Regions from separate parts of the Azospira sp. APE16 genome, predicted to be linked through region 1. Evidence: predicted binding sites of a transcription regulator. Region 1 holds the regulator's gene; each other region holds the start of a gene.

The links. The regulator sigma-54, encoded in region 1, starts transcription at its own class of promoters, with help from an activator protein. The targets are predictions, from matches to a motif close to TGGCACGCTTNCTGCTNA.
Region 2: a site for sigma-54 is predicted at 1,394-1,411, ahead of ACLSSQ_RS07200 (hydrogenase small subunit). Genes of this name have one in related genera too.
Region 3: a site for sigma-54 is predicted at 1,503-1,520, ahead of ACLSSQ_RS01585 (TOBE domain-containing protein). Genes of this name have one in related genera too.
Region 4: a site for sigma-54 is predicted at 2,035-2,052, ahead of adh (aldehyde dehydrogenase). Genes of this name have one in related genera too.

What each region holds. Positions count from the first base shown of each region.
Region 1 is NZ_CP179682.1:179,352-182,578, reverse strand. It holds gene hprK (HPr(Ser) kinase/phosphatase) at 1-371, opposite strand, end outside; gene ptsN (PTS IIA-like nitrogen regulatory protein PtsN) at 340-825, opposite strand; gene hpf (ribosome hibernation-promoting factor, HPF/YfiA family) at 981-1,301, opposite strand; gene ACLSSQ_RS00905 (RNA polymerase factor sigma-54) at 1,316-2,788, opposite strand; gene lptB (LPS export ABC transporter ATP-binding protein) at 2,855-3,227, opposite strand, start outside.
Region 2 is NZ_CP179682.1:1,475,311-1,478,537, forward strand. It holds gene ACLSSQ_RS07195 (hypothetical protein) at 1-998, opposite strand, end outside; gene ACLSSQ_RS07200 (hydrogenase small subunit) at 1,499-2,680, shown strand; gene hybA (hydrogenase 2 operon protein HybA) at 2,683-3,227, shown strand, end outside.
Region 3 is NZ_CP179682.1:307,616-310,842, reverse strand. It holds gene ACLSSQ_RS01590 (di-heme oxidoredictase family protein) at 1-547, shown strand, start outside; gene ACLSSQ_RS01585 (TOBE domain-containing protein) at 635-1,465, opposite strand; gene ACLSSQ_RS01580 (diguanylate cyclase domain-containing protein) at 1,634-3,227, opposite strand, start outside.
Region 4 is NZ_CP179682.1:3,083,881-3,087,107, forward strand. It holds gene ACLSSQ_RS14655 (protein adenylyltransferase SelO) at 1-348, opposite strand, end outside; gene adh (aldehyde dehydrogenase) at 452-1,972, opposite strand; gene ACLSSQ_RS14665 (sigma-54-dependent Fis family transcriptional regulator) at 2,273-3,227, shown strand, end outside.

The DNA.
Region 1 (3,227 bases):
TCGATCACGGCCGAGCAGGGTTTGGCGGTGGTGAACAGGGGGGTACCAGTGCTCTCGCAGCCCTCCAGCACCGCCGGCAGCACTTCCAGGCCCTCGGCGACGATGACGGCGGGGGGCTGGGCGGCGAAGATTTCGTTCATCTGCGCCTTGAGGCGCTCCGGATTGACCCGGCTCAGCCACTGGTACTCGGCGGCACCGATGACCTGCAGGCGTTCCGGGTGGATCAGGTTGAGGTGGCCGACCACGTCGGCGCCGTAGTTGCCCCGCTCCCGGATCTCGATGGAGCGTTCGGCACCCTGGGCCGCGACCCAGGTCAGGGACAGCTTGTCCTGGTGGTCCTCAAACAGCTGGCTGATGGAGATTTGCCGCATGGTTCCCCCAGTCGGTGAACAGGCGGTGGGCGTCGTCGGTGTTGTCGCAGGCGCCCAGGGCCTCGCGGAAGGCCCGGTCGGAGAAACGCTGGGCCAGCTCGGAAAGAATCTGCAGATGCTGCTCGGTAGCCTGTTCCGGCACCAGCAGCACGAACATCAGGCCGACGGGCTTGCCGTCGGGGGAATCGAAAGGCACCGGGACGGACAGGCGCATGAAGGCGCCGGCGGCATCCTTGAGCCCCTTGATGCGGCCGTGGGGAATGGCAACCCCCTGGCCGAGGCCGGTGGAACCCAGTTTTTCCCGGGCGAAGAGGCTGTCGAAAACCGTGGCCCGGGCGATGCCCAGGTTGTTCTCGAACAGCAGTCCGGCCTGCTCGAATGCCCGCTTCTTGCTGCTGGCTTCGAGGTCCAGCAGGATGTGGGCGGGAGGGAGGAGTTTGGCGATCAGATCCATGGGGCGGGAACCTTCCCCGAACAGCGGGATGGCGGCGGCAGGGCCGGTTGGAGACTGGGATTCAGGCAGGATACCAGGCGAAAAGTGGCGGGATCATAACGGAAAACGACCCCGCCGCCTATGCCTTTCGTCCCAGTCCCGGAGAGGGAATCAGATCACTCTTCGATGTGATTCTTGATGGTGTCGCGGTGGTGATCCTGGGCCTTCTGCTTGTACTTCTGCACCTGGCGGTCCAGCTTGTCGATCAGGGTGTCCACGGCGGCATACAGGTCGGCATCCTCGGCATCCACGTGGATGTCCTTGCCGGGCACGCGCACGGTGACTTCAGCCTTCTGCTTCAGCTTTTCCACGGTGAGGATGACGTTGACGTCGATGACGCTGTCGAAGTGACGCGTAACCCGCTCCAGCTTGGCAGTGACGTAGTCGCGGATCGCCGGGGTGACTTCCAGGTGATGTCCGGTGATGTGCAGGTTCATGGCTCGCTCCTTTTTTAGATGGACTTGCGTAGGTTGGCCGGCGAAATGTTGAGCGCTTCTCTGTATTTTGCAATGGTTCGACGCGCCACAACAATGCCTTGTTGGCCAAGAATTTCGGATATTTGACTGTCCGAAAGGGGTTTTTTGGGGTCTTCGGCCGCCACCAGCTGCTTGATCAGGGCCCGGATGGCGGTGGCCGAACAGGCGCCCCCCGTATCCGTGGCCACGTGGCTGCCGAAGAAATACTTGAGTTCGAAAATGCCCCGGGGGGTGGCCATGTATTTCTGGGTGGTCACCCGGGAGACGGTGGATTCGTGCAGGCCCAGGGTTTCGGCGATTTCCCGCAGTACCAGGGGACGCATGGCCACCTCGCCGTGTTCGAAGAACTGGCGCTGGCGGTCCAGGATGGCCTGGGACACGCGCAGGATGGTGTCGAAACGCTGCTGCACGTTCTTGATCAGCCAGCGGGCCTCCTGCAGCTGGCCGGAGAGGCTGGAGCCGCGCTGCTTGGAGAGGATCTCGGCGTAGAGCCGGTTGATGCGCAGGCGCGGGTAGGCGTCCGGATTGATGCTGGCGGTCCACTGGTTGCGCACCTTCTTCACCACCACGTCCGGGGTGATGTAGCGGGCATCCAGGGGCGCGTACTGGGCGCCGGGCCGGGGGTTGAGGCTCTTTACCAGGTTGGTGACGGCGCGCAGGCGCTCGTCGTCGCAGCCCAGCAGCTTCTTCAGCTTGGTGAAGTCCCGGCCGGCCAGCAGTTCCAGGTGATGGCGCACCAGCTTCAGGGCCTGGTCCCGCACCTCGTCGGCCGGCAGGGCTTCCAGCTGCAGGGCCAGGCATTCGCCCGGAGTGCGGGCGCCGACACCGGTCGGGTCCAGGTGCTGCAGGTGGCGCAGGGCGATCTGCAGGTCGTCCAGGTCGATTTCCAGCTCTTCCGGCAGGGCTTCCTGCAGCTCCTCCAGGGGCTGGGTCAGGTAGCCGTCCTCGTCCAGCGCCTCGATCAGGAAGCTGACCAGCTGCCGGTCCCGCTCGGAGAGCTGCATCAGGCCCAGCTGCCAGTTGAGGTGGTCGCGCAGGGAGGTGTTGGCGGCCTGCACTTCCTGGAAGTCGGAATCCTCGTCCTCGTCGCGGGAGGCGGAAGGGTAGCTGCCTTCGGCAAACCAGTCCTCGCCTTCGCCCAGGCTGTCCCGGGGCTCTTCCCGCACTTCCTCGGGACCGTGGCTGTCGGCCCCCTCGCTGGACTCGCCGCCATCCCCCGGGCTCTCAGCAGCGGCCTCGGCCGTGCTGCCGGCGTATTCGCCTTCGCTCCCGCTGTAGGAGGGCTCGTAGTTCTCGTCCTCGCGCTCCAGCAGGGGGTTTTCCAGCAGATACTTCTCCAACTCCTGCTCCAGCTCGAGCGTCGACAGTTGCAGCAGCCGGATGGACTGCTGCAGCTGTGGCGTCAGGGCCAGGTGCTGCGAGAGTTTGAGTTGGAGGGTTGGTTTCATGGACCCGGGGCCGAAGGGGCCGGCGGCAATGAGCGGGTTGAGGGAAAGACTCGGAGACTGGGCTCGTCAGAGACGGAAGCTCTCGCCCAGATATACTTTTCGGACGTCTTCATTATAAACGATCTCATCCGGGCGGCCAGACGCCAGCACCCGGCCCTCATTGATGATGTAGGCCCGGTCGCAGATGCCCAGGGTCTCACGCACGTTGTGGTCGGTGATGAGCACGCCGATGCTGCGGTCCTTGAGGAAACGGATGATCTTCTGGATTTCCAGCACGGCGATGGGGTCCACGCCGGCGAAGGGCTCATCCAGCAGGATGAAACGGGGAGAGGTAGCCAGGGCCCGGGCGATTTCCACCCGGCGGCGCTCGCCACCGGACAGGGCGGCGGCATTGGAAGCGCGGATGTGGCCGATGTGCAGCTCTTCCAGCAGTTCCTCC
Region 2 (3,227 bases), 1.3 Mb from region 1:
CCCAGCTGTTCGCCGATCTGCTGACCCACATTGCCCAGCAGGCCGTCCAGAGCCTGGCTGATGCCGCCGGCCACCGCCTTGCCCTGCTGGGCCTCCATCCGTTCCAGGGTCTGGGTCAGGCGCTCCAGGGGCGCGCGGATGCTGTCGCCGACGGCGCCGGCCAGGCCCGCCGTCATGTTCTCCAGCTGGCGCTGGCCGGCCTGTTGCTGCTGCTCCAGCAGGCTGGCCATGGCCTGGCGCATTTCCGCCACCAGGGCCTGGCGCAGCTGGGCGGCCTGTTGTGCCGCCTGCTGGGCGGCGCCCTCGCTGGCGCCCACCAGGCGGGCCAGGTATTCCTCGCCGATGCCGGTGTCGAAGAGACTGTCGATGAGCTGGTTGAGGCGTTCCACCTGGCGGTAGCGGGCCACCACCAGGGATTTTTCGACCCAGGTGAGGAGCATGGCCAGGCCGATGGCGATGGCGGAAATCTTGAAGGCGTGGCCGACGCCCTGGATCAGCTCCCTGAGGCTGCCCCGCACCACGTCGGCGCTGGCGGAAACCTCGAAGTGGGTGAGGCCGACGATGAGGCCGGAAAAGGTGCCGAGGATGCCGATGCCGGTGAGGATGCCCGGCAGGTGCTTGTAGAACTCGGCCCGCAGGGGCGTATCCACCAGGGCCTGTTCGGTGAGGAAGCTTTCCGCCAGGGCCGTGGCGCGCCAGCGGGGGCCGGCCTCGGTGCGGGTCGGGTGCAGGGTCTGGGCGTATTCGCGCCACAGGTGGGCCAGGGGCGGGGCGCCCATGATGTCGCGGCCGATCTGCTGGGGATCGGGGTTGCCGCCGCTCTCCCGCAGCTGCTCCAGCTGCCCGATGGTGCGGCGGAAGAGGCGGCCCAGGCCCAGGGCGGGCAGGACGAAGCGGAAGATGAAACCGGTGCAGATGGCCGCCAGGAGCAGGGCGATGACCAGCATGTGGCCCGGAATGTCGGTGGCGGCGAGGAGGGAAGTGAGGGAGGAAGGCATCGGGCCCGGCGGGTCAGGGTGGTCGGCAAAGGCGGCAACGAGCCCGGATTCTAGCACCCCGGCCCGGCGCTGCTGCCGGTGGCCTCCGCTGCCGCAGCGGGGGAGCGGTGCGGGTCCGGGATTGATGCGGGTTTGGGGTGGCTGGAGGCCGGCGCCGTTCCTGGCCTCCAGCCATGGCATGGCCGGGAGGCACTTGCCGCCTGCCCTGGAGGCAAGGGGTGTCCGAGGTGGTCGTCGCCAGGGCCTGGGTGGGAACTGTTTGCATCTGTCATCTTTGCAGAGTGGAAAGAAAGTTTCCAGGTGTCGGCTTTGTGACGTCGCAAGGTTTACAACTTTATGAAACGCCATTTTACGCGAGTTCCGTAGCTGCTTGATTGTTATGGTTTTGCCCTGTCTGGCACGGTTCTTGTAATCGTCCCACCCCAATAAGGGCGCGGCGATCCCCGCGCAACCATGCAAATAGCCCCGTGGGAACGGGGCAACAGACCGAGGGTGAGGCCATGCAAGAGCAAAAACTCCAGTCCCTGGAAATCCACGAGCACGTCATCGAGGCGGCCAAGCGCCTGGAAATGGGCCGCCGGGAATTCCTCCAGTTCTGTACGGCCATGGCCGCCACCCTGGGCCTGCCGGCCGGGGCCGAGGCCGCGGTGGCCGAGGCGGTGGCGGTGAAGAAGCGCCCCTCCGTCATCTGGCTGCACTTCCAGGAATGCACCGGCTGTACCGAATCCATGCTGCGGGCCGAGCATCCCACCATCGAGAAGCTGATTCTCGACGTCATCTCCCTCGACTACCACGAGACCCTCTTCGCCGCCGCCGGCCACCAGATCGAGGCCGCCAAGCAGGCCGCCATGAAGGCCAACAAGGGCCAGTACCTGCTGGTGGTGGAAGGTGCCATCCCGACCAAGGATGGCGGCATCTACTGCAAGGTGGGCGGCAAGACCGCCATCGACATCGTCAAGGAATGCGCCACCGACGCCGCCGCCATCATCGCCATCGGCTCCTGTGCCTCCTGGGGCGGCATGCCTTCCACCGACCCCAACCCCACCGGGGCCGTGGGGGTGAACAAGATCATCGACAAGCCGGTGGTGACCATTCCCGGCTGTCCGCCCAACCCCTACAACTTCCTTTCCACCGTGGTGCACTTCCTCACCTTCGGCCAGCTGCCGCCGGTGGATGAGCTGGGCCGTCCCAAGTTCGCCTATTCCCGCCTGGTGCACGAGAACTGCGAGCGCCGCGCCCACTTCGACGCCGGCCGCTTCGCCATGGAGTTCGGCGACGAGGGCCACCGCAAGGGCTACTGCCTGTACAAGCTGGGCTGCAAGGGTCCCGAGACCTACGCCAACTGTCCCACCATCCTCTTCGGTGACGCCGGCGCCGGCACCTGGCCCGTGGCCTGCGGCCACCCCTGCATCGGCTGTACGGAGCAGGGCGTGGGCTTCCAGAAGCCCATCCACCAGACCGCCAAGGTCATGACCTACGCCCCGCCCGCCTCCTTCCCGCGCATCGTCGAGGAACAGGGCAAGGGCGCCTCCCTCGGTGCCGCCGCCGTGCTGGCTGCCGTGGCCGGGGCCGCCGCCGGGGCCGGGGCCATGGTGGCGAAGAACCTGGGTCTCTCCCACGCCGCCGAGGAGGCCGAGAAGGCCAAGCAGTCTTCCGAACAGAAACCCGCCGAGAAGGTGTGACCATGACTTCCCGTCGCAATTTCCTGAAAGGGACGCTGGCGGGGGGCGCAGCCGCGGCTGCGGTCTCCGTTTCGGTGAGTGGCCCGGCCTGCGCCCGGGACAACAATCCCCAGCCCGAGGGCGCCCTCGGCCTGCTCTACGACGCCACCCTGTGCGTCGGCTGCAAGGCCTGCGTCGCCGCCTGCAAGGAGGTCAATGGCAACCCGGCGGAATTCTCCACGTCTGAACAGCTGTGGGATACGCCCCTGGATACCACCGCCAAGACCTTCAACGTCATCAAGATGTTCCGCAGCGGCACCATGGAGACGAAGGACGATCCGGACAACGGCTACGCCTTCATGAAGACCTCCTGTCTGCACTGCAACGACCCCTCCTGCGTCTCGGCCTGTCCGGTGTCGGCCATGACCAAGGACCCGGTCACCGGCATCGTCGGCTACGACGCCGACGCCTGCATCGGCTGCCGTTACTGCGTTGCCGCCTGTCCCTTCGGCATTCCCAAGTACGACTACTCCTCCGCCACCGGCAAGATCGGCAAGTGCGAGCTGTG
Region 3 (3,227 bases), 130 kb from region 1:
AAACTGCACCCGCCGCCAGGAGGCCTGCCGCATCGCCGTCTCCGGCGGCAGCCCGGAACTCTCCGCCGCCCAGCTGCAGGATCTGCTCACCTACCTTAGCCTGCTGGCCCCGCCACCCCGGCGCCAAGGGGAAACGGAAGGGCAGCGGCAGGCGGTGCAACGGGGCCAGGCCCGCTTCGCCGCCGCCGGCTGCGCCGTCTGCCACCGCCCCGCCCTGGAGACGGGGGATGCGCCCTGGCCGGCCCTGGCGCGGCAGATCTTCCACCCCTACACCGACCTGCTGCTGCACGACATGGGCGAGGGCCTGGCCGACGGCCGCCCCGACTACCGGGCCAGCGGCCGCCAGTGGCGCACCGCGCCCCTGTGGGGCCTGGGGCGCTACGCCGAGATCAATGAACACAGCCAGCTGCTGCACGACGGCCGGGCCCGGGACCTGAGCGAGGCCATCCTGTGGCACGGCGGCGAAGCCCGCAGCGCCCGGGAACGTTTCCGCCGCCTGCCGCGGGAAGCCCGGGAGGAACTGTTCGCCTTCCTGCGCTCCCTGTAGCCGAAATATTGCGTCGAGCCCACTCCAGCGGAGTGTTGGCGGGGAACGGGACGGGGTTGCGACACCCGGCCCCTTCCCCGCTTTTTTTCAGCTGACGAGACCCAGCAGCACGGCCGAGGGACGGAAGGCGATCCAGGCCGGCTGGCCCGGGGCGAAGGGTTCGGCCAGGTCGGCGCCGGCGTTGGCGACGCCGGTGAGGCCGTGGCCCAGGTCCACCACAATCTCCCGCCGTTCGCCGCTTTCCTGGATGCGCTGGACGATGCCGCCGAGGCGGTTGTAGTCGGCGTAGTCGCTGCCTTCGCCGCTACCCAGCACCAGGGTGGCCGAGGCCTTGACCAGGGCCACCAGTTCCTGGCCCGGAGCCAGGCCCAGGCAGCGGGTGCTCTCCGGGGTGACGCTGGCCCGCAGCAGGCGACCGCCGGGCAGGGCCAGCAGCACCTGATCGAGCAGGGGCCCCCGCTCCACCGCCTGCACCCGGCCGAAGAACTGGTTGCGGGCGCTGGTGCGCACCGCCACCCGCTCCAGCAGCTGCAGATCCGCATCGAAGTGGCCGCCGCAGCGCTGGCGCAGCAGTTGCCGTTCCTCCGCCAGGGCCACCAGCACCATGGCCAGGCGCCGGCCCCGGGGCGTCAGGCGCAGGCGGCCACTGCCTTCCCCACCATCCTCTGCCTCCCATTCGGCCAGGCGTTCGCCGGCCAGATTGTTCAGTTCCTCGGCGGCGCGGCGGGCCTCCCCGGCCGCCTCGGCGCCCACCGCCAGGGCGTCGGCCACGGCGGCCCGCTCCAGCCAGGCCAGACGGTCGTGGCCGGCGGCCACGGCAAAGGGACCGGGAATGCCCGCCACCGGGTACAGGCGCAGGGGTGTGACCCGGTCGGGGCTGAGTTGATCGGCAATGTCGCTAACGGGCTGGTCGTTCATGGCGGCTTTCCTTCGTTATTTTTCGAATATATAACGGTTAGCAAAGCCCATGCCGGACAAGGACTTAGGGGAATTTCCCGGCAATGGCGGGAATGGGGGTACCCCGGGGCCGGGGGCCGGGCCCCGCCTTGGGTCGCCCGGAGGGCCCGGCGCCCCAGGCCAGTGCGCTCAGACGGCGGGGGGCTGCCAGCCTTCCCAGGCCAGCCGGTCCCGGCCGCCGGCCTTGGCGGCATAGAGGGCGGCGTCGGCCCGGTGCATCATGGCCACCAGGTCGTCCCCGGGACCGGCCAGGAGGGAGGCTCCGATGCTGACGCTGAAGGACAGTTCGCCCTGGGCCAGGGGCAGCCGCACCTGGCGCACCGCCTGCAACAGGCGCTGGCCCAGCTGGTGGGCCCCGGCCGGCGGCGTTTGCGGCAGCAGCAGGCCGAATTCCTCGCCCCCCAGGCGGCCGAAGACGTCGCTCTGGCGCAGGCCGCCGCCGATGGCGCGGACCAGGGCCTGGAGCACCTGGTCGCCCACCGGGTGGCCGTGGCTGTCGTTGATGTTCTTGAACTTGTCCGCGTCGAGGATGAACAGGGTCAGGGGGTGATCGTGGCGCCGGGCCAGGGCCACCAGGCGCTCGGCCTCGGCGGTGAAGGCGCGGCGGTTGAGAATGCCGGTGAGGCCGTCGGTGGTGGCCAGGCGCTGCAGCTCCTCTTCCACCGCCTTGCGTTCGCTGATGTCGCGCAGGATGCCGACGAAGACCCGGCCCCCCGCCAGTTCCGTGCTGCCGATGCTCACTTCCACCGGGAATTCGCGGCCGTCGGCGGCGCGGGCCAGCATCTCCCGGCCGTGGCCGGCCCCATCGGCGGCATGGCCGGCGGCCGCTTCCGCCAGCAGGGCGCGGTGGATCGGCACCGTCTGCTCCGGCATGAACTCCTCCACGCTGCGGCCCAGCAGTTCCTCGGCGCGGAAACCGAAGAGCCGCTCCGCCGCCCGGTTGAATTCCAGCACCCGCCGCTCCTGGTCGAGGACGACCACCGCGTCCATGGCGGTGTCCATGAAGGTGCGGGCCTGGGCCTCGCGCTGGCGCAGTTCCGCGGTGCGCTGGGCCACCCGGGCCTCCAGGCCCTGGTTGGCTTCCCGCAGGGCCTCCAGGGCGCGGCGGCGGCGCAGCAGCTGGTGGTAGGCAAAATAGGCCAGGGCCGCCAGGCCGATGTTACTGCCCAGGGCGATGACCCAGTAGCTGGGCAGACTGTCCCGCCACGGCGCCAGCACCCGGGCCTCGTCGGCGGTGGCCACCACCAGCACCGGGTAGCGCTCGGAGCGGGCAAAGGCGCCGGGCCCCACCACGTCGCCGATGACCCGGCCGTTGTCGAAGGGGCCGTGGGGTGCCGCCAGGATGGCGCGGGCCAGCCCCGGGTCGGCCAGCCAGTTGCGTTCCAGGCAGTCGGGCCCCAGGGGCAGGCAGGCCAGGGCCCGGCCGTCCTCCAGCAGCAGGTGCAGGGCGAAGCCGGGGGGCAGGTCCTCGTCTTCCAGCAGGCGGCGCAGCTGCTCCGGGTTGATGCCGCCGGCCACCACGCCGAGGAGGCGTTCGCCGTCGTTCTCGACGCGGCGGCTGACCGGGACGAAGGGCTCGTCGGAATGGGGCGAGCGCTGGGCCGGGCCGATGTACAGACCCATCTCCCAATGACGCAGGGGGAGCTGGTAGAACGGCCATTGGGAGACGTCGTCCACGTCGCTGGCGGGGAAGCGGTCCGACAGTTCGGCGATGCGGCCATCG
Region 4 (3,227 bases), 890 kb from region 1:
GAAGGCGATGTCGCGGCGCCGGCCCTGGCCGTCGATCACCTCCCCCAGCAGCAGGGCCCGGCCGTCGCCCAGCTGGGGCGAGAATTGGCCGAACTGGTGGCCGGCATAGGCCTGGGCGATGGGGCTGGCGCCCTCCGGCAGGGCGTTGCCGGAAAACAGGGCGGCCAGCTGATCCGGCGTGGCATCCGTCAGGGGCAGGCCCAGTTCCCGGGCCAGGCCGGGGTTGAAGTGCAGCAGCCGGGGGGCCGGAACGGTGGCAGGCTGCCAGGGCACGGCGAAGCCGGGCAGGTCCCGGGCGTAGCTGTTGTCGAAGGGGAAAGTGAAGGCGGGGGCGGTAGGAGCGGACATGCCTGAGTAGAGCGGCGCCCGGCGGGAAAGTTCGCCCAGCCGCTCCATAAAAAAAAGGGGCGCAGCCCGCACCGGCCGCGCCCCTGCCAAGGGAGGAGACGTTTTAGAAGAAGCCCAACGCCTTGGGGCTGTAGCTCACCAGCAGGTTCTTGGTCTGCTGGTAGTGGTCCAGCATCATCTTGTGGGTCTCGCGACCGATGCCCGATTCCTTGTAGCCGCCGAAGGTGGCGTGGGCCGGGTAGGCGTGGTAGCAGTTGGTCCACACCCGGCCGGCCTTGATGCCGCGGCCCATGCGGTAGGCGGTGTTGCCGTCCCGGCTCCACACCCCGGCGCCAAGGCCGTAGGGGGTGTCGTTGGCGATTTCCAGGGCTTCGGCTTCGGTCTTGAAGGTGGTCACGGCCAGCACCGGGCCGAAGATTTCCTCCTGGAAGATGCGCATCTTGTTGTGGCCCTTGAACAGCGTCGGCTGGATGTAATAGCCCTCGGCCAGCTCGCCACCGAGGCGGGCCCGGTCGCCGCCCACCAGGCATTGGGCGCCCTCTTCCTTGCCGATGGCCAGGTAGGACATGATCTTGTCCATCTGCATCTGGGAGGCCTGGGCGCCCATCATGGAGTCGGTGTCGAGGGGGCTGCCCTGCTTGATGGCCTTGACCCGGGCCAGTACCCGTTCCATGAAGTGGTCGTAGATGGATTCGTGGATCAGGGCCCGGCTGGGGCAGGTGCACACTTCGCCCTGGTTGAAGGCGAACAGCACCAGGCCTTCGATGGCCTTGTCGAAGAAGTCGTCGTCGGCGGCGGCCACGTCGGCGAAGAAGATGTTGGGGGACTTGCCGCCCAGTTCCAGGGTGGCGGGAATGAGGCTGTTGGCGGCAGCCTGGGCGATGACCCGGCCGGTGGCGGTGGAGCCGGTGAAGGCGATCTTGGCGATGCGCTTGCTGGAAGCCAGGGCCATGCCGGCGTCGCGGCCGTAGCCGTTGACGATGTTGAGCACGCCCGGGGGCAGCAGGTCGGCGATCAGCTCGGCCAGCACCAGGATGCTGATGGGGGTGGATTCGGCGGGCTTCAAGACCACGCAGTTGCCGGCGCCCAGGGCCGGGGCCAGCTTCCAGGCGGCCATCAGGATGGGGAAGTTCCACGGGATGATCTGGCCCACCACGCCGAGGGGTTCGTGGAAGTGGTAGGCGATGGTGTTTTCATCGATCTCGCTGATGGAGCCTTCCTGGGAGCGCAGACAGCCGGCGAAGTAGCGGAAGTGGTCGGCAGCCAGGGGAATGTCGGCGTTGAGGGTTTCGCGGATGGCCTTGCCGTTATCCACCGTCTCCACGTAGGCCAGCATTTCCAGGTTGGCCTCGATGCGGTCGGCGATCTTCAGCAGGATGTTGGAGCGTTCGGTGGCGGAGGTCTTGCCCCACTTGTCGGCGGCGGCGTGGGCGGCATCCAAGGCCAGCTCGATGTCCTCGGCGCCGGACTGGGCGGCCTGGGTGTAGGGCTTGCCGGTGATGGGGGTGATGACGTCGAAGTACTGGCCCTTGACCGGGGCCACCCACTTGCCGCCGATGAAGTTGTCGTAGCGGGCCTTGTACTGGTGTTTGGCGCCGGCGCTGCCGGGGGTCGCGTAAAGCATGGTGTCTCCTTCCGTTTTTATGGGGATCGAACAAGGCTCCAAAAAGGGAACCCGGCTTCTCCTTATCAAGGGCCGTGCCAGCACCGCCCCCCAAGCCCAAGCCATTGATTCCTATGGCACCACTCCCTGCCGCCAGCGGCGGCCGCCGCCCCGTGGCACGTCCCGTCCCGGCACAGCTGTACCAAAATGACACACCCGGCCGGACACTTCCGGGGAAAGCATTGCACCGGGGAAACAGAGGGCTATACTCGCCGGACCACACCATCCGACCCGTCAGAGGCCGGAGCGAAGGAGACATTGATGAACCATCCGCACCCGCGGGCTGGCGCTCCCTTGCTGCGCCAGGCCCGACGCCTGTTTCTCGAGCAGGGCGAGCTTCCCCCCGGCCTGGTGGACGAGCGCCTGCTGCGCTCCTGGCACCGCAGCCGCGGCGCCGGCCTGGAGCCGGTGGGGCGCAACCCGGAAACGCCGCGCCTCTCCGAACAGCACCTGCGCCAGGCCCTGGAGCGCCACCAGGAATTCGTCGCCCACGCCGAGCCGGTCATGGAATACCTCTACGCCCAGGTCCAGGCCTCCCACAGCATGGTGGTGCTGGCCGACAACCGGGGCCTGCTGGTGCATGCCCTGGGGGACCCGGACTTCCTCGGCAAGGCCGAGCGGGTGGCCCTGGCCCCCGGCGCCTCCTGGCACGAGCAGCACCGGGGCACCAACGCCATCGGCACCGCCCTGGCCGAAGGCGCCGCGGTGGAAATCCACGGCGCCGAGCACTTCCTCGAACGCAACACCTTCCTCACCTGCGCCGCCGCCCCCATCCTCGATCCGTCCGGCAAGCTCCTCGGCGCCCTGGACATCTCCGGCGACCACCGCAGCCACCATCCCCATACCCAGGGCCTGGTGCGCACCGCCGCCCAGATGATCGAAAACCGGCTGCTGCTCTCCCGCCACCGCCGCCACATCCGCCTGCACCTGCATCCCCGGGCCGAAGGCATCGGCACCGTGGCCGAAGGGGTGCTGGCCCTCTCGGAAGACGGCTGGATCGTCGGCGCCAACCGGGCCGCCCTGGCCATGCTCGGCCTGCAGCCGGCGGACCTGGGGGCGACGCCCCTGGAGCGGGTGCTGGACAGCCGCAGCGAGGACCTGCTCGACTGGGGCCGGCGCCAGGGCCAGCAGGCCCTGCTGGTGAGCACCCGGCGCGGCGGCAGGCTGTTCCTGCAGATCCACGCCGGCAAGGCGCCCATCCCCGTCGGCGTTGCCG